One region of the Vibrio mangrovi genome, then DNA from elsewhere that is predicted to be linked to it. Evidence: riboswitches for the same ligand, from Rfam matches in the RefSeq annotation. Region 1 holds a riboswitch; the other holds the start of a gene.
What was found. A riboswitch is a leader RNA that binds a small molecule or an ion and turns the genes downstream of it on or off. The one in region 1 is predicted to bind cobalamin.
Positions count from the first base shown of each region.

Region 1 (10,307 bases):
GAGATGAAATCTATGAAATATTGCCCTTCCATACGGTCAGGCAACATCAGTCACATGTCTGGAATGGTCTATCCGACAATTTCATTACAGATAAGCATGAGTTGTTCTCTTAACCAACCATGCCCCTTATCTTTTTCATTGGATTCGTGCCAGCTTAAATAACCACTAATCTGCTTACGTTCGAATGGTAAAGCGATTGTTTGCAGTTGCTCCCGATTAGGAGAACCTTCCACCAGCCAGCGAGGTGCAATGGTGATGAGTTCCGACTGACTGACTACATAAAGGACATTACTCAGACTAGTCCCTTCATAGTGAGAATGGCAGTCAATGTCCCGGTAAGCCTGCTCGCTGAAACTCCGGATACCATGGGCCTGCGACAGTTTCGCATGTTGCTCTTCTATTACTTGCGCAGGAGTAATGTTGCCCTGAATACGAGGATGTAATTTAGATGCAACAACAACTAGTTCATCCCGGAAAAGCTCAGTGCTGGAGAAACCAGGTTCTTCGAAACGAGCATAATCAATCACAAAATCGACTTCCTGATAGCGTAACCGCTCTGCAAGCTGCTGATTGGAGTCTGCTTCCAGATGAAGCTGAACCTGAGGAGCCTGCTCATGAATCGATGAGAAGATCTTAGGGGCAAAACGCAGATCATTCGGACTGCAAATTGCCAGATTGAACTGTCTGGTTGATGACTCAGGCGTAAATACGGAATTCGGTAGCTCATTACGGATTAACTGCAATGCCTGACGAATCGGCCCAAAAAGCTGACGGGCACGCTGAGTCGGTTGAATTCCCCGGCCCTGACGCATGAAAAGTTCATCATTGAACATCACTTTAAGACGGGCAACAGCATTACTAACCGCCGGCTGAGACATACCTAAATTGTGTGCTGCCCGGGTAATATTCTGTTCTTGCATCACAGCATCAAACACAGTAAGCAAATTCAGATCAACGCCTCGTAACGTACTTTCCATTCGATAGCTGGCTACAGGTTGGATTACTTCTTTTTTCTCTAACATTGGAATGCCTCTTGTTTTGCTATAGATCAGCAATCACTTTTTATTATCCCACCGGGATAACACCATATCAGTTAAAATCAGTTAGTGACTCACCATGAGTGTATCTTGACCAATATATTGATAATTCATATAGGTAAGTTGTGTAACCAACTATCTTTTAATTGATACCCAAAAGGCAACTAGATTGATAAAAAGTCAGTTTATTTTATGTTGTCAAAAAAAATATGATTAATAATCAACACCTTGAGAAAATATCAAAAAATATAAAATCGCTATTTTTATAGTATTTACAAAATTAATTGACACTGGTTATATATTTCACGGCTAAAAGCGACATCTATTCACAACTCATATAATGTGTTACAGATATTCAGTCTGATCAATGAGTCAGCCCGTTTTATACCGTCACATAATCAGGGAAATTAACCTGTTTCCATAGTGTATGGCACAGATGCTGATGATCATCCCAGCGCCCCTGAATAATCCATTCAGCAATCGCATGCGCAACATCCGGATAAATCACCCGCTCTGCATTCGGTTCATCTAACCATTGCCGAATCAACGCCACATCAAGAGATTCCATCGTTGATGCAAGTCCCAGCATCTCAAGTGTTGCAACATTACTCTGTTGTTCAAATTGTCCCATCAGAGGCTTAAGCAGCAATTTTTTCCCATATGACATCGCCTCAGAAGGTAACTCAAACCCGCCGTTGGCAATGACTCCGGCACAGCAACGCAAATGTTCATGGAAGCGCTCATGACATAATGGGTGGAACATCATATTTTCAGTTTGCTCCACTTCAGTGATAGCCGGGTGATAGCAGACAAACTGATAGCTACCGAAACGAAGTAAGAGATCCGTAATCTCTTCCAGAGATTCAAACGGTAAATAGACGAGAATAAAAGGCTGATTTTCGGTCGCCTCATCTCTGGTATCGACAATTGGCGGAAGAATAGGACTTTCGAAGTGATACCAGTGCAGTCCGAGATAATAATCAGCCGGAGCAAAACTGGTAATAATTTTCTTATCCAGCCAGTTTGCTCCCTTTAACGGAACCGGATAGCGGAAAGCATTCTGATGGCTCAGACTGATACAGGGTTTGTGCTGTAGTTTTGCTGCCCAGGCAGTCACTGGTTCAAAATCACTGATCACCAGATCATAAGAACTGAGATCCAATTGACGAATATCAGAGAGCAACTGGCTGAAACTATTCTGTCTGGCAGTTTTAAAATAATTCACCCGTCCCTGTTCTGTTACAAAAGTCAGCCCCCGGCGGGTTTGATAATCACCAAAGCTGTCCATCGAGAAATATTTGTCTTTGTCTCTGCCACTAAAGATGAAATCGACATCAACATGATATTGCCGGAGCGCGTGACTCATTGCTCTGGCCCGAGCCGTATGACCGTTTCCGGTTCCCTGAACACCATAGAGAATTTTCAAATCATCCACTCCGTCGTTAACAACAATCCGGCCTGGGCACAACTCATTCCCAACAGAGCACCAATCAGAACATCTGTAAAAAAATGCACTCCCAGCAAGATGCGTGCAGCCCCAATGCAACCTGCCCATAAAAAAACTACGATAGATAATGGCGGATAAAAATAAGCAATTAACGTCGCCATCAGAAAACCGGCACTGGTGTGTCCGGAAGGTAAACTAAAACGATCTGAAGGCGTGATATAAGCGGTAACCATCGATGATAATTCCTGAGGACGCCGCCGCTGAAAGAAGTTTTTTGCCAGCCAGTACAATGGCAACTCAATCAGAAACGATATCATTCCGGCAGCTAAGAGTGCCTTACCGTACATATCATCAGCCAGAAAAGCGATGCCACCGAACAGCACGTATAAATGACCATCTCCGGTATGAGAAACCGCCCGGCTGATGCGTGCCAGCGGATCACTGAATCGATGCTGTAGACAGAACAGAGAAAAGGCCAGATCAAATTTCACAATCGGTTCAATAACTCTCATGATTGCACTCCCGTATTTCAGTCCCTTTATATAAACGACACTAATCAGAACAGATGACAACCGCGTTACTGTTTGTTGTCGGAACCATGAATATTGTTGGATAATCCAACTCAGCAAATATCGGAGCTATGCAGGCGCATCAGGAGAAAGAGACTTAGCCCGGTGAGAGTATTGATTGACGACGTTGATATAAACATCTATAAAAAAGGCCCTGAACCGTATTGCCAACACAATACAACCAAGGAACCCGGTGAGAATCCGGGGCTGTACCCGCAACTGTAAGTGAATACTCACAAGCCAGATACTTGGGTTCAGGATAATTATGTCCAGAGAACATCTCCCGGAAGGCGAGTTCATTTGGGTATATATCACCGGGCGGGAATACCTGGTACTCTGTCGTTGGCTTTTACTTCAACTTCCCCCGACACAGTCATCAGAACATTTCTCCCTTAAGGTATGCTTTTCCCCTTGAGGTTAGATATGCGATTTATCATCCTTTTTATGGCCTTGGTTTACTGCTCTTTTTCCTGGGCCGGAAATACCAGTCAGCAAATACTAATGCTGGTTTCACAACGTAATGCAGAAACAATTGCCGAAGCAGGAGCTCACTTACATCAGCAATATCCCCGGATAAAGTTGGTAGCCCGGACAGAAAATCAATGGATAGCCCTGTCTGCACAACAAAGAGCACAATATTTGAGCCATGCGGATGTTCTGATCGGGATTGGTCTGTATGGCGCAATAGTTGGCGAACTGAATCAGGATCTGAAGTTATCATCGCCGGACAATATATTTATTTTCAACAGTGATCATCACCTTGTGAAGCAAAGCCGTTTGCAACGGAATTTACAATTTCAGGATGACAAAACACTGACCACTCTGACGGCGATGCGTCCGGACGGATCTCTGCATCTCTGGCTGACCAATATATTGACTCGTTATCCTCAACAAACGTCCTGGTTAACGGCCCGTAGTTACTGGCAGGCTGGTGGCGTAGACAATACCGTAGCACTGCTGACCTGGGCAGCCAGTGTAAAAGATCCTTCAATATCCAGTCTTCCTCCCCGGAAGCAACCCCGGTTACGCTGGTGGATGCAAGGTCAGTATTTCGAGCAAATTCCATCATCTTTACCGGCTAAACCTGTCGTGATGCTGTTGGATCACCTCGGTGCAGACAGGCCCAGCGACAGTCAGTTGTTTCAGCACCTCTGTCAGGTTATTACCCGGCAGAAAACTCTTCAGTGCATTGTCGCACTTGCCGCCTGGGGAGATGCCAGTGTTGAAGCAGTCGCTCAGTTACAATCTCTGCCTGTACCGTTGTCCTCCATTGTTATGTTGCAGGATTTTGTCATCGGTGGCGGAGAAGGCCGGGAGAAAACCACACAATTACTCACAAAGCTGAATGTACCGCTACTTAAAGCAATCAAACTACGTGACAGAACCAAAACACAGTGGCAACTTTCTGCTGATGGAATCCGACCGGATAAAGTCTATTATCAGGTTGCTATGCCCGAGATCCAGGGTGCCAGTCAACCAATGATTGTCGCAACCGCGGGGATAATCCGGACTGACTCACTATCCGGTATTCAGATCCAGCCGATTCAGCCGGAAGAACATGGCATAGAGACGCTTGCCAGACGGATTCACCGTTGGCATACCCTACAGATAAAATCCAACGCTGATAAACGCATTGCCATCGTTTATTACAATCATCCGCCGGGCCGCCATAATATCGGTGCTGATAATCTGGATGTTCCTGCCAGCCTGTGGCAGATTCTCAACCGTCTGAAAGCATCTGGTTATCAGGTCGGAGATTTACCGGAATCACAAGAAGCCCTGCTGGATCTCATTCAGGAGCGTGCTGTCAATCTGCCGAATGATCGTCAGGCTCTGGCTACAATGAGCTCTCAGATTCCAACCATTGCTCCTGAAGATTACCGACACTATTTTGAGACATTACCACCAGTCATCCAGAACGAGATGATTAACGGCCCGTTCGGACGATTGCAGGAACAGTTAAAAACCGCGATCCAGCACAATCTGTCTCAACAGGCACAGCGATTGCTCGATAACACTATGGCAGAGATGGTGCATCTGGTAGAAGGCGTCAATCACCCGTCCAGAAAACGGGCACTCTCATTACTGACTCAATTGAAATCCTGTTATCAAAGCACAATTGAACATAGCCCGAAGCCTTGCTGGGAACATGCTCAGAAAATCATCACTGCCCTACAACAGACCGGGATTGAAGGACTCGGTGGCTGGGGAGAACTCCCCGGCAACGTGATGGTCTACAACGATAAAATACTGCTCCCCAGTCTGACTTTTGGTCATATTCTGATTAGTCCCCAACCTCCCAGAGGATGGGAAGTGAACCCGGAACTGCTCCATGCCAACCTGGCTTTTCCACCACCTCATCAGTATCTGGCTTACTATCATTACCTGAAAGATACCTTTAAAGCCGATGCCATCATTCATGTGGGCCGTCATTCAACCTATGAATTTCTGCCCCATCGTTCCGTCGGTCTCGGCGACGATGATTACTCGCGTCTGATTGCGGCAGATATACCGGGAATCTACCCTTATATCGTCGATGGTGTCGGAGAAGGAATTCAGGCCAAACGGCGCGGACTCGCCGTCATGGTCGATCACCTGACACCACCGCTGGAAAGTACGCCGCTTTATGATGATTTATTGCAATTACGGCAGTTAGTTGAAAGCTTTGAATCGAATCACGACAACAACAATCAATCACTGAAGCACAAATTGATCAGTCAGATCCGTCATAAAGTTGAATCTCTCGATCTTAAAGAAGAACTGACTGAATCCATGTCGGCGGAGCTGGCTGTTATGGGAATCGGATTTGAAGAAGTCAGTGATGATATGCTCGTGCATGAAATCGGCCACTACCTCACTAATCTGCAAGAGCGATTCATGCCTTATGGGCTGCATATTTTTGGTAAAACGTGGCAACCCGATGCGATTGACATGATGGTTCACTCGATGTCTCCGGTAGATCAGCAACAGCGAGGGCACTGGCACCAATTGCTTCAACAATCCCCGGCTCATGAAATGACAGCTTTGCTCAACGGGCTGAACGGACGCTTCATAGAACCAGGGAAAGGGAATGATCCGATCCGTAGCCCGGAAAGTCTGCCGACCGGCCGAAACTTTTATGCGCTGGATAACAGCCTGATTCCCAGCCGTATTGCCTGGCAACTCGGACAGGAAATGGCTCGCGATGCCAGAAAAAATAATCCTCACCAACCTTCCAGACGAGAAGCGCTGGTGCTATGGGCATCGGACATTGTCAGGGATGAAGGCGTCATGATTGCATTTGCTCTGGACATGCTCGGTCTGGAACCGGTATGGAACAGCCGGGGACTCGTCAAAGGACTGAAATATCAGACAGTCACACCGGACACACCTCGCCGGGATATGGTGTTCACAACCTCAGGATTATTCCGGGATCTCTATGGTCAACAGATGCACCTGTTGGATCAGGCAGTATTGATGGCACTGGATGCTGCCTCTGAAACGATTATTCGGGAACATCCGGCATTAACAGAAACACTTCAGTTTGCACTGAAACCTCTGGGCAGTCATCGACATGGTGGAAATGAATCTTTGCAACAGAATCAAGTCGCAGCACACTGGGTGGAAGACAGCCGTAAACTTTTATCACAGGGGAATCAGCCACAGAAAACTGCACTTCTGTCAACCTTAAGAGTTTTTGGTGATGCACCCGGTAGCTATGGCGCCGGAGTCAACCGGCTTGCCGAACGTTCCGGAGCATGGCAACAAAGAGCAGAGCTCGCTGATGTTTATCTGCGCCGCCTCGGTCATGGTTTCAGCCAGCAAGAATATGGCATCGCTGCCGAAGAAACATTCCGAACCCTGCTACATAGTGTTGAGAATACTTATTTCGGACGTTCCAGTAACTTATACGGTTTGATCGACAATAATGATGCATTTGATTATCTCGGAGGCCTGAGTCTGGCAGTTGAAACACTCTCAGGTCACGCGCCGAACAACTATGTAATCAATCATGCCAATCCGGAAAAAATTGTCGCCCAGCCTCTGGGGACAGCTCTGCGTCAGGAACTGAGAGGACGTTTTCTGAATCCCGAATGGTTAAGCGGGTTGATGAAACATGGTTATGCCGGAGCCCGTACCATGGGGAATGAATTTCTGGAATACCTGTGGGGCTGGCAAGTGACCAATCCGACACTGGTCGGCGACTGGGCATGGCAGGAGGTCAAAGAGGTTTATTTTGATGACCGCTACCAGCTAGGTGTCGATCAATTTCTGGAACAGGGACACAATGTACACGTGAAGTCTAATATGCTGGCAATCATGTTAGTTGCCATCCATAAGGGATTCTGGCATCCGGATCCTGAAACAACAAAAGATCTGGCACATCAGTTTGCCCAACTAGTGATCAAACATGGCCTTCCCGGCAGCGGACACACAGTTCCCGATCATCCGATGATGCCGTGGATCAAACAATATCTGTCACCAGCGGAGCAAAAACAGTTCGAACAGTTACTACAACGGTCACAAATGCCCCGGACAGAAAAACCAGAAATTCACTCACTGACCGAAGTGACCGTGAAGTCATCTGCGGAAACTCAGGTTAATCAGACCCCGTCTTCCCAGAGCGAAGCCACCTCGCAACAATCCCCGCCGATCATACTCGGCTTTTATCTCATGATTCTGCTGCTTGCAATTGTGCTGATCGGCCTTGGATTCAGACGCAGCAGACAAACGGTTCGCCATATGAAAGGAGCAAATCAATGATTCATGGCTACACATTAGGCTTATTACATCATCTGGTCGGATGGATGCTTTATCCGGTATTAGCAGGGCTGGCTCTGTGCCTTTTTGCTCTGCTCTGGGAAACAGGGATAACGCTCAATGAAAAATTCGGTGGACTGCGAACGCTACAGTCGGTCGAATCAATGGTTTTTGAGCGTTACGCAGCCACACGTCTGGAACGTGTCGATCTACTGGCCAGAAGCGGTCCCGTCCTCGGATTAATGGGAACCCTGATTCCGTTAGGTCCGGGATTAGCGGCTCTGTCTGACGGTCATATCGACCAACTGGCAACAGCAATGACAGTTGCATTTGACACGACAGTTGTCGGACTTTTTATCGGTCTGATCGGCTATATGCTCGGACGAGTTCGTCGCAGATGGTACGAAACACAACTGATGGATATCGAACAGAGAGAATATGATGTCGCAGCAACAGAATAAACCACGCTCATCGCACAGACTTTGGCAGGGTGGTCGTTTTCATCAGGAAGATACCGATCCTTTAAGCGGATTTGCCAATATCATGGATGTGATGCTGGTATTTGCTTTAGGGTTACTGATTGCTCTGATTTCTCAGAATGAAACTCTGCAACAGCACTTTTCCCTGACTGATGTCGAAGTCACAGCTCAGCAGGAACTGGTTGAGTTACCTGACAGTATGCAGGGGAAAGGAGATGCCCGTCAGGGAATGGAAAATGTCGGTACCGTATACCGGGATGCTAAAACCGGAAAACTGATTCTGGTGGGACAGTAAATATCCCGCGAGTCAGAAGATGAATCAATATCCGTGACAGCGCTGATTTCACCCGGGATAAAAGAGGTACAACCAATAAATATGCATTTTTGGGTTGACGTAATGTTTCAGGTGCGGTACTAATTTGTTATCTAATTTTGTGGAAAGTGAATTAATATGTCATTCCGTTTTTCTCTCCTGCTAGGCCTCCTTCTAATCGTGAATCGATCGCGCGGGTAGCCTGTGGACTGAAAACACCACAAAGAATTAAGAAACCCGCATCAGAATGCGGGTTTTTTTATAGCTGAAAACACCATGTGAGCAACACAGCAAGTCACCGGTCTAGGAGCCAATATGAACGATCAGGTCATTATCTTCGATACAACCTTACGGGACGGAGAACAAGCATTATCTGCGAGTTTAACGGTTAAAGAAAAATTACAAATTGCCTACGCTCTGGAACGACTGGGAGTCGATGTTATTGAGGCAGGATTCCCGGTGTCATCTCCGGGAGATTTCGAGTCAGTACAAGCCATAGCCAAAAATATTAAGAACAGTCGGGTGTGTGCGCTTTCCCGTGCAGTAGAAAAAGACATTGATGCTGCCGCAGAAGCATTAAAAGTTGCCGAAGCATTCCGTATTCATACGTTTATTTCTACATCAACAGTCCACGTTCAGGATAAACTTCGTCGTAGCTACGATCAGGTTGTAGAAATGGGAGTTAAGGCTGTAAAGCATGCCCGGCGTTACACTGACGATGTTGAATTTTCCTGCGAAGATGCCGGGCGGACTCCTATTGATAACTTATGCCGAATGGTTGAAGCAGCGATTGATGCTGGTGCCGGAACAATTAATATCCCTGACACAGTGGGTTATACTGTTCCCGGTGAATTTGGTGGTATCATTCAAACATTGTTCAACCGTGTCCCCAACATCGACAAAGCGATTATCTCTGTACACTGCCACGATGATCTGGGAATGTCCGTTGCAAACTCCATTGCTGCCGTTCAGGCCGGAGCACGTCAGGTTGAAGGGACGATCAATGGTATTGGTGAACGAGCTGGAAACTGTGCTCTGGAAGAAATTGCCATGATCATCAAAACCCGTCAGGAGTTACTTGGTGTTCATACCAACATCAAGCATGATGAAATCCACCGGACCAGTAAAATGGTCAGCCAACTCTGTAATATGCCGATTCAGAGTAACAAAGCGATTGTGGGTGCCAATGCATTCAGTCACTCATCCGGTATTCACCAGGATGGTATGCTGAAGAATAAAAATACTTATGAAATTATGACACCAGAGTCGATTGGCCTGAAAAATCAGGCTCTGAATCTGACCAGCCGTAGCGGCAGAGCCGCAGTGAAAAGCCATATGGATGCCATGGGCTACCAAGAAGAAGACTATAATCTGGATGCACTGTATGAAGACTTCCTGAAGCTTGCAGACCGTAAAGGTCAGGTCTTCGACTACGACTTAGAATCATTGATGTATTTCTCTAACTTACGGGACGAAGATGATTTTTACAAACTGAACTATCTGAGTGTTCAGTCAGGAAGTGTAATGGCAACGACGACCATCAAACTGCAGTGCGGTGATGAAGAGAAATGCGAGGCCGCTGTCGGTAATGGCCCCGTAGATGCCTTGTACCAATGCATCTATCGTGTCACCGGTTACGATATCGTACTGGATAAGTTCGACCTGACAGCCAAAGGGGAAGGAGAAGATGGTTTAGGTCAAGCTGATATTATTGCCAACTAT
Region 1 is NZ_AP024883.1:3,095,629-3,105,935, forward strand. Features, by position in the region: gene leuO (transcriptional regulator LeuO) at 69-1,022, opposite strand; gene OCU74_RS13660 (MJ1255/VC2487 family glycosyltransferase) at 1,420-2,463, opposite strand; gene OCU74_RS13665 (phosphatase PAP2 family protein) at 2,460-2,996, opposite strand; cobalamin riboswitch at 3,194-3,324, shown strand; gene OCU74_RS13670 (cobaltochelatase subunit CobN) at 3,477-7,796, shown strand; gene OCU74_RS13675 (MotA/TolQ/ExbB proton channel family protein) at 7,793-8,254, shown strand; gene OCU74_RS13680 (DUF2149 domain-containing protein) at 8,232-8,567, shown strand; gene leuA (2-isopropylmalate synthase) at 8,901-10,307, shown strand, end outside.

Region 2 (10,307 bases), 340 kb from region 1:
TTTCGCATCTGAGTGTCAGTATCTGTCCAGGGGGCCGCCTTCGCCACCGGTATTCCTTCAGATCTCTACGCATTTCACCGCTACACCTGAAATTCTACCCCCCTCTACAGTACTCTAGCCTGCCAGTTTCAAATGCAACTCCGAGGTTAAGCCCCGGGCTTTCACATCTGACTTAACAGACCACCTGCATGCGCTTTACGCCCAGTAATTCCGATTAACGCTCGCACCCTCCGTATTACCGCGGCTGCTGGCACGGAGTTAGCCGGTGCTTCTTCTGCAGCTAACGTCAAAGAACAGCTCTATTAAAACTATCCCCTTCCTCACTGCTGAAAGTACTTTACAACCCGAAGGCCTTCTTCATACACGCGGCATGGCTGCATCAGGCTTGCGCCCATTGTGCAATATTCCCCACTGCTGCCTCCCGTAGGAGTCTGGACCGTGTCTCAGTTCCAGTGTGGCTGATCATCCTCTCAGACCAGCTAGGGATCGTCGCCTTGGTGAGCCTTTACCTCACCAACTAGCTAATCCCACCTGGGCATATCCTGACGCGAGAGGCCCGAAGGTCCCCCTCTTTGGTCCGTAGACATTATGCGGTATTAGCCATCGTTTCCAATGGTTATCCCCCACATCAGGGCAATTTCCCAGGCTTTACTCACCCGTCCGCCGCTCGACGCCGAGAAAGCAAGCTTTCTCTCGTTTCCGCTCGACTTGCATGTGTTAGGCCTGCCGCCAGCGTTCAATCTGAGCCATGATCAAACTCTTCAATTAAAAGTTTTTTTGAAGCTGAAGCTTCGGCTCAATGAATACTGTTCGTCTTACATAAATGTAAGACTGAATTGACTGTGCTGAACTTCAATTCCCGAAAGAATCTCGGTTCGGTTGGTCACTCGTATCATTGATAAAATCTTTTGGATGTTTATCGACGAGTGCCCACACAGATTGATTGGTCTATATTGTTAAAGAGCATCTAGCGCTGGGCTTATCGCCTCGGCTAGGGGTGCGTATCTTACGCCTTTCGAAAATCAAGTCAACACATATTTGCCAGTATTTTCTAGATTTTCTTTGACCTTCAGCTTGCCGTTTTCAGACACTCTCTGTCGGTGAGGCGGCATTATAGGGAACAAATAACTTGTAGCAAGTGATTTTTTAACTTTTTCTTTCGTTTGCTCAAAAAGGAATCAAAAACCTTTTAAATAATGTTACAACCTTTGAGGATTATCACAGCAATAGGTTGGAAAAACACCATACATAAACGTAAGATTCATGTATCTGTTCTATTTTGTTTATGTATTCATCTTTCTTATTTAATTGATAAGTAGTATTCCAATATGAATTTGACTAAATCTCTTTTATGGCTTGCCGCATTTGCTGTGTTAGGTGCTATCGCTCTTTCTCAGTTGGCAATTCCCGCGGTTGTTGCTTTTCTGATTGGACTTGCAGGTGCAACCCTTATTTTTATCCTCACCTCACAAACCACATCTTCTCGCCAACAATCACAGATGGCGACAACAACGCTATATGTCGGCAATCTGCCTTACAAAGCAAATGAATCAAATGTGAAAAGCCTATTTTCACAATACGGCGAAGTATTTGCAGTCCGTTTAATGAAAGACAAGCGGACCGGGAAGCGGCGTGGATTTGGTTTTGTCGTCATGCCCGACGCCGAAGCTCAAAAAGCCATTACTCAACTCAATGAGTCCAGTTATATGGACAGAACCCTAAAAGTCCGGGTTGCTAACGATCCGAAAAATCCGGAATCGGAAAACGTTCAACTCGATTAAATCCCCAACCTGAAAGGATCTGATTCAGTGCCTTCTCTTTAAATGGGAAGGTACTGGAAAATATCCGGTGCTTTCCCGGAATATGTCGACACATTAGTGGTGAAACCAGGCTCTCAACTCTTTTAGCAATTGCCTTCCCCGAATCAACTAAAACGACCTCATTTCCCAGCACCTGCTGAATTTCACCTCTCAACAATGGAAAATGAGTACATCCAAGTACAGCAACATCAACTCTTCCCCGGACTGGCTGGAGAATATGGCTCAATTGTTCCATATCAACAGAATCACCCCGTAATTTATGTTCAGCGATATCAACCAACTCAGTCGATCCCAGCAGATATACTTCTTTATTACAGGAAAAATCACGGATCAGTTCATGCGTATATGGGCGTCGGATAGTCGCAGGAGTTGCGATAAGACCGACAGATTTTCGGGCCAGATTGCAGGCAGGCTTAATGGCGGGAACAACACCAACTACGGGAATGCTTAGTTTTTTGCGTAATGTAGGGAGGACGATCGTACTCGCGGTATTACAGGCGATCACGACTAAATCAATATCCATTTCCGTCACGATTGACGTAACTAAGGTTTCAACCCGGCTCAGTAATTCTTGCTGTGATAACTCTCCGTAAGGATAACCCTCGTTATCAAACAGATAGAAATAGTTATGATTAGGGAGTAAACGATGGATTTCCCGATAAACCGACAACCCGCCGACACCGGAATCAAAGAGTAGAATATTAGGAACTAGTGAGGACACGATAACAACATTGAACAACAGCAAGCTAGAGAATAAGTTGCATCATACGCTTTCAATGTTTTTTGGCAATAACAATGGATTTATGAGAAAGCCGCCAGTATAGGCGGCCCATAACGATCAAAAATCATACGACATGTTTAGATAGTATTCTCTATCTGCCGTGTTATAACCAAGCGCTGTCTGATAATCTTTGTCAAGCAAATTAGCTACTTTAGCACCGACTTTCAATCCATTATCAAATAAATAAGAAGTCGCCACATCAACTAAACCGTAGCCCCCCATCACTTTGCTGTTACTGGCATCATCATATCTTTTTCCCTGAAACAAATAACTCAGATTAATTTGCCATTGTTCAATTCGATATTCGGTATCCCACTTCACATTATGTCTCGCCCGTCGCCTTAGTTGCTGACCCGTCGCACTATTCTTAGCATCCAGAAAATCATATGCAATAGTATGATAGAAGTTCCCTGTATCAAACTCCGACACAAATTCAATACCTTGTATCTCTACTTTGTCTACATTCTCATTTGAAGAACTATCGATCATGTTTTTGACAAGACTTCTATAAGCAGCAAGGCGAATATCCGCATTTTGATAAGTTCCTTCGAATGCAAGTTCACCTGTTTTTGTGTCTTCAGGAACAAGTAATGGATTTCCGGAATAACAACCAAAGGATCCAAAACATTGAGTAGGCCAGTAGAGCTGATTAAATGTTGGTGCTTTGAAAGCTTCGCCATAACTAGCCGTGATTCGGAAATCATCCGAGAAACGATAAGCAGATGCAATTTGACGAGTTGTCACATAGTTGTAGGTACTACTCTTATCTCGTCGAATATTACCCTCGGCAGAAAAATCCCCCAAGGATAAATACCCGCCAATATATCCAGCAATATTTCTTCGCTTATCATTAATATATTCGACTGAACCGTTATCAACACGATCACGATACCAATCTACACCACCTGTAACTACAAGTGCATGACTTAACTTATACTGGTTATCCCATGACAGTGTATCCCGATTGGTACTGATCGTATTTGGTGTTGCCCCCTGCCCATGAGTTTCGGCCGAGTCTTGATTCGTTGCAATAGTAAAATGACTTTGATAGTTCTGATCTGTCTTATATTCTGTAACCAGACCAATATTGTATAAGTCGCTATCTGTCTGGTCTGCTCCGTTAGATGATCGTCCGTAGTCATAATCAGAATCTTTTCTCTGATAATACCCATTAAATTTTAAAGTGAATGAATCAGATATATTCTTGCCTGCATCAGCCAGAATATATTGAGAAAGAACCCCATCATTATCAGAATCATAGGTGTTAGTACTATCAGACTTCACATCAAATCCATCATTCTGTTGATGTGTAATCGACATGTTTAGCCAGCTACTTTCATCAGCTGTAGAAAAATAAGCATTAGTATCGAAGTAATGATGGCTTCCCACTGATGTCGAAACACCTGCCCTGTTATTCGGTGATGCAGTAGTAATCAAATTAACAACACCGCTTACAGCATCAGAACCATAAACTGCAGCACGCGGGCCCCGAAGCACTTCGATTCTCTCGATACCTTTCAGTGGGATTGCGGATAGATCAGTTGCTCCGGTAGTGGCACTACCAATGCGAATACCGTTAATGAGAAATAGCGTATTTTTAGATGAGCGTCCCTGTAAATAAAGCTCCGAGCTTTGTCCAATCCCTCCCTGATTAACAATTTGAGCATTGGGCAAACGTTTCAAAACTTCAATCAAAGATGTCGCTTGAATTGCATCAATATCCTGTTTGGTAATTACTTCTACAGGTTCAATCGTCTCTTGTATTTTCTGTTCAAACCGATTAGCCGTAACAACCATAGTCTCTGTATTTGAACTGTCTGCGTAAGAATAAAAGGCACAAGGAAGCTGCGATACCACTGCTATCGCTAAAGTTGTTTTTTTCATTGTTATATCCTGAATTCGCGTTAATCCGACCGGGTTTGCAATGTTGTCCCGGCTGTTGGCAGGTCTTCGGACTTAAGAATATGATCGCAATAATACGACGGCCGAAACCTCGACTTCCCACATAAAATGCAGTGTCTAGGGAGATTTAGTCTTCTATTTACCGCTGCGCGTCAGTTCTGGATTTACACCAGATTCCCTTTTAAGCTCTTAACAGATTGTTAACAGCACCAACAGGACGCTGATAATATTGATACCTGTCACATTTGTCCAGTGTCAGAAAGCTGCTTATAGTATGCTGAATTTAATACAAGGGGCTGGACTTCTGGTCAGGTTTGAATAAAATCTGCGCTCTTTGATTGTTCGCTCTGTGTGTAAAAAGGTAATACGATGGCTACTCTTGATGTAAATCCCGAACGCTACCAATCTCAGTTGAAAGAGAAAGTGGCCCGGCTTACCAACATGTTTTCTGAATTTCAGATGCCAGAGCTGGAAATCTTCGAATCTCCAGAGCAACACTACCGAATGCGTGCCGAATTCCGGGTCTGGCACGAAGGTAGCGACCTATACTACATCATGTTTAATCAGGAAACCCGACAAAAATACCGTGTAGATCAATTCCCGGCAGCAAGCCAACTTATCAATCAATTGATGCCAGCACTGATAGAACATATCCGGGACAACGATATCCTGCGCCACAAACTGTTTCAGGTTGATTTTCTATCGACTCTCAGTGGTGAAATTCTTGTGTCATTACTCTACCACCGCCAGATCGGCCAAGAATGGGAACAGGCGGCACAGATTCTGCGACAACAGCTACAGCAACAAGGCTTTAATCTCAACTTAATCGGACGAGCCCGTAAGATCAAAATGGTATTAGACCGGGATTACGTGATCGAAGAACTTTCGGTTCACGGTCAGAAATATATATATCAGCAAGTTGAAAACAGTTTTACCCAACCAAACGGACGTGTTGCAGAAAAAATGCTGGAATGGGCGGTTGATTGTACTCGGGGCAGTCAAGGTGATCTGCTGGAACTCTACTGTGGAAATGGTAATTTCTCGCTAGCACTGGCGCAAAACTTTAACCGCGTACTAGCAACTGAACTCGCTAAGCCCTCAGTCGACTCTGCGCAATATAACATTGCTGCCAATAAGATAGATAATGTACAGATCATTCGAATGTCCGCCGAAGAATTTACTCAGGCAATGGAAGGACAACGTGAATTCCGTCGTTTGAAAGATGCCGGAGTCGACTTGAAAAGCTACCAGTGTGAAACGATTTTTGTCGATCCACCCCGCTCCGGTATGGACATCGATACCTGTAAAATGGTGCAAAAATACCCGCATATTCTTTATATCTCCTGTAACCCAGAAACACTCAGAGAAAACCTTTCCGTTTTGAGTGATACACATCGTGTCAGCCGGTTTGCTCTCTTTGATCAATTTCCATTTACCCACCATATGGAAGCTGGCGTACTGCTAGAGCGCATTAAATAAAGGGTTTAAGAGATCTTCATCATTCAAAAACCACTACAGGGTACGGGGACGGTAATAATTCTCAAAAACCTGTCTATCTTCGCTGACGACACCAAACTGCAAGCAACCTTCAATTGCTGAATGAAGATTCGTTGCTGCCTGTAATCCTGCATTAAGACAATGTGTCCGTAAAATCTGGGTAGAACCCACTTGTCATTAGTTGACCTATTTTTGCTAATGGTTGATTATGTGCTTAATTTTATATTCCGTTAGATAAGCTCAGTCTGTAGTTGTCGTTTTATTTATATAATTTTGTGAGATAAAACAGATTGATATGAGTGGGAATGACTGTATTTTCTGACAGATTTATACCGATAATATCTGGTTAAAAAAACACTGTTATAGCTGAGGAGGTATCAGTGAAGAAATTGATTTGGTTAGTCATGTTGTTGATAAGTGGAAGTGTTTATGCAGATGCAAGTCTTCCACCACAAACAATATCAAGAATAGAGACCGGTTGGGGAAGTGAAGGCCTCTATTTATCCTTTGCTGAAAACAACAAAGTAGAAGGTTGTACTAACTCCAGAGTTCGTTTTGAACGTGATCACCCAATGCTAAAGGACATACTGTCCATTGCTTTATCTGCGTTCCATGCGGGTAAAAAAGTTCAAGTAAGAGTTTCCGGCTGCCTGGGTGCAGACCATAAAGGTATCGCGATAGCAGTTGTTCAGTAACTTTATAACAATCCATTTAAGCAGAAACACGTAAGTCTGGCAAAAAACGCCGGGGTAAACGTTATGTTTCCAGAGAAAATCAGAGATGAAACTGCTGAATTTGATTAACGAGCTCGATGTGTCAGATACAGACTATTGGTATGATTCAGGTCAGAAGCTGGTGTGAATAACCTAATAAAGTAAGATAAAAAAACGAGCCATTTGGCTCGTTTTTTTATTCATCTCATCACTGATGAGTTAACTCTTTCCCCAGTATCCCATCTTTCGGGCAATCCAGATCATCAAAAGCAATACGACAATAATCGCTACAAAATTGGACCCGGAATCAGGATACTGTGCTTTTACAAATGCAGAATGACCGAAAGCACCAACGAAGAAACAGGCCAAACCAACCATCGGGAAATCTTCCGACACAGGATGGCGCAGGTACTCCTGATAAAGCGCCTGAACAGCTAATACCAACGCAATCCAGGGGAAAATGGAAAAAGACACTTCACTCATCGTGATTGAAGACAGAATGGCATCACCACACATGCCCACAACAAAAGCAAGAATCAGGTTCTTCCGCTCCGCAGTATATTGAGAGCGATTCATTTTATTCGACATTATCAACTCCATCTATCTGTTGACGTTTACGTGCAATGCGATAGCTGCCTGCACCTTTAGCAATCATCCTCAATTGAATAATTAATCGTTCAGCTAGTTCATCCCGTTCACTTTTATCCAGATCCATGGCTTCTGCACCGGAGCTGAACACCAGCGTCACAGAAGCTTCAGCCTGAGCTGCTGCAATCTCACGTTCGATCCCATTCAGGACCAGATATTCTGTCAGCTCCGCAGAAAAATGCTGTATCTCTCTTGCGACTGCGGCACGAAATTCATAAGAAGTTCCGGAGCGTTCTCTCAGCAATAAACGGAAAACATTGGGGCTGTCTTCAATAAATTCCATGAAAGTCTCTACCGAAGTCCGAATCACGCTTCCTTTAGTTGCAATCCTTTGTCTGGCCTGACGCATGAGCTGACGCAGTAATAAACCACCTTCATCAACCATCGTCAGTCCCAACTCATTCATATCATCGAAGTGTCGGTAAAATGATGTCGGAGCAATCCCGGCTTCTCTAGCAACTTCTCTCAAACTCAAACTGGAAAAACTCTGTTGAGCACTCAATTGACGAAATGCTGCATCAATTAATGAACGACGGGTTTTTTCTTTCTGTTGAGCACGAATTCCCATGAAGCACAATCCCTAAATCACTACCAAAGAGCGCCTTACTATAACGCGAATTATCTTTTTATCGATAGACAATATTCTATCAGGTATATAATTGTCTATCCGAACTGATTTCATCAGTGTATCAGCGATCATTATCACTGATCAGTCGGCAGAACAGAGACACGGGCAAACAATGCGTTACAATATAGCTACCGAAAAAAAGAACGAATATTCATCAGGAAGTCATATGTCACAGACTCATCATTTCGATGCCATAGTCATCGGCAGTGGTCCCGGCGGTGAAGGTGCCGCGATGGGACTGACAAAAGCAGGCCTCAACGTAGCAATCGTTGAAAAAGAGCAAAGTGTCGGCGGCGGATGTACCCATTGGGGAACTATTCCATCAAAAGCATTAAGACATGCAGTCAGCCGTATCATCGAATTCAACAGCAATCCACTTTTCTGTCACAACAACACCAGCCTGCATTCAACATTCTCAAGTATCCTCAATCACGCCAAATCAGTCATAGACAAACAAACCCGGTTACGACAAGGGTTTTATGATCGTAATAAATGTACCCTGCTTTTTGGTCTGGCCCGGTTCGTGGATAGCCATACCATAGAAGTCATTCAGCATGATGGCAGCAAAGAATGCTACTCTGCCGACAAGTTTGTTATTGCAACAGGCTCCACACCTTATCGCCCTCATGATGTCGATTTTAATCATCCCCGGATATACGATAGTGATTCAATCCTGAGCCTTGCTCATGATCCCAGACATATTCTGATCTATGGTGCCGGTGTTATCGGGTGCGAATATGCGTCAATCTTCCGTGGACTTGGGGTGAAGACGGATCTCATCAATACCCGGGACCGTTTGCTGTCTTTTCTGGATAACGAAGTCTCCGATGCGCTGTCATATCACTTTTGGAACAATGGTGTTGTTATTCGCAATGACGAAACCTATCAGCGAGTTGAAGGCTGCCAGGACGGTGTGATTGTTCACCTGAAATCCGGGAAAAAGATGAAAGCAGATTGCTTACTCTATGCAAATGGGAGAGCCGGAAACACTGACAAGCTGAATCTGGAAGTGCTGGGATTAACCGCTGATTCCCGGGGACAACTGGCAGTAAATCAAAGCTACCAAACCGAAGTTGAACATATCTATGCAGTTGGTGATGTGATTGGTTACCCCAGCCTCGCCAGCGCAGCATATGATCAAGGCCGCTTTGTCGCGCAAACTATTGCATTCGGAGCAAGCAACCACCAGTTGATTGAGGATATTCCAACCGGAATATATACCATTCCAGAAATAAGTTCAGTGGGAAAAACGGAACAGGAACTGACCAACGCTAAAATTCCTTACGAAGTCGGACGTTCTTCATTTAAACATCTGGCCCGGGCGCAAATCGCCGGAACCGATGTCGGTAGTCTGAAAATCCTTTTTCACCGGGAAACCAAAGAGATCCTTGGTATCCATTGCTTTGGTGAGCGTGCCGCTGAAATCATCCATATCGGCCAGGCCATCATGGAACAGAAAGGAGAAGCTAACACCATTGAATATTTCGTCAATACGACCTTCAACTATCCAACAATGGCTGAAGCGTATCGGGTCGCAGCATTAAACGGGCTGAACCGCCTCTTCTGATTCGTAAGTAACTTTAAATCTATCAGGGTCGCTGACCATGCGGCCCAATCTCCCCCATTGATACCGGAAAGCTGAAACTGAGGGCAAATTGTATAAAGCAGCCAGGTTAAGAATGCTTCGCAACATCAGAACAGGCTGATGTGATATTTCACCAATAGATATGAACGACAACAGGAGTATAACGGAATTTGAATGTGGTCAGGTGACAAACCAGACGCTGCCATATTTTCCACCTTCGACACGGGAAATCCAGTGGTGAAAACGTACGGACACCTTTTGCCCAGGGAAGAGCACTCAGCACAGCGTTTCCAGGAGAAGCAAAACCATGTTGGTAAAAGCCAGCACCCAGTTTCTGCCCCAAACGAGTCCCACTTTTATCTCCTGCAAGTAGCAGACATGCATGAGCATGAGGGAAACTCAACCCCAGTGCTCTGATAAAATGGGAAATACTCTCAGTCTGAACACTAAGCAGAGCATGCTCACAAAGGATCAAAAGCGGTGCAGATTCCGGGATAACCACAGTCTTCAACCATGCCAGAGAGTCAACGCTACCATTCATATGCTGGTACCGCTCGCTGGGATGAAATAACTTCTGCCGCCAAATCAGATTCTCAGAAATGTCCACTTCAATCCAGTGACAACGCCCGTTATCCACCCGGTAAAACCGGGTATCCAAACCAGCGCCGACATTGATAATCCAAGCATCAGGATATATTGAGAGAAAATCCCGAACCTGCCGATCACAGATCTG
Region 2 is NZ_AP024883.1:3,432,840-3,443,146, forward strand. Features, by position in the region: rRNA gene OCU74_RS15295 (16S ribosomal RNA) at 1-768, opposite strand, end outside; gene OCU74_RS15300 (RNA recognition motif domain-containing protein) at 1,329-1,781, shown strand; gene murI (glutamate racemase) at 1,735-2,544, opposite strand; gene OCU74_RS15310 (TonB-dependent receptor domain-containing protein) at 2,659-4,485, opposite strand; cobalamin riboswitch at 4,526-4,732, opposite strand; gene trmA (tRNA (uridine(54)-C5)-methyltransferase TrmA) at 4,873-5,982, shown strand; gene OCU74_RS15320 (hypothetical protein) at 6,381-6,695, shown strand; gene OCU74_RS15325 (YijD family membrane protein) at 6,933-7,301, opposite strand; gene fabR (HTH-type transcriptional repressor FabR) at 7,291-7,929, opposite strand; gene sthA (Si-specific NAD(P)(+) transhydrogenase) at 8,156-9,556, shown strand; gene OCU74_RS15340 (class I SAM-dependent methyltransferase) at 9,705-10,307, opposite strand, start outside.
Region 2: linked by a shared signal. The riboswitch ahead of OCU74_RS15310 (TonB-dependent receptor domain-containing protein) and the one ahead of OCU74_RS13670 (cobaltochelatase subunit CobN) in region 1 are both predicted to bind cobalamin.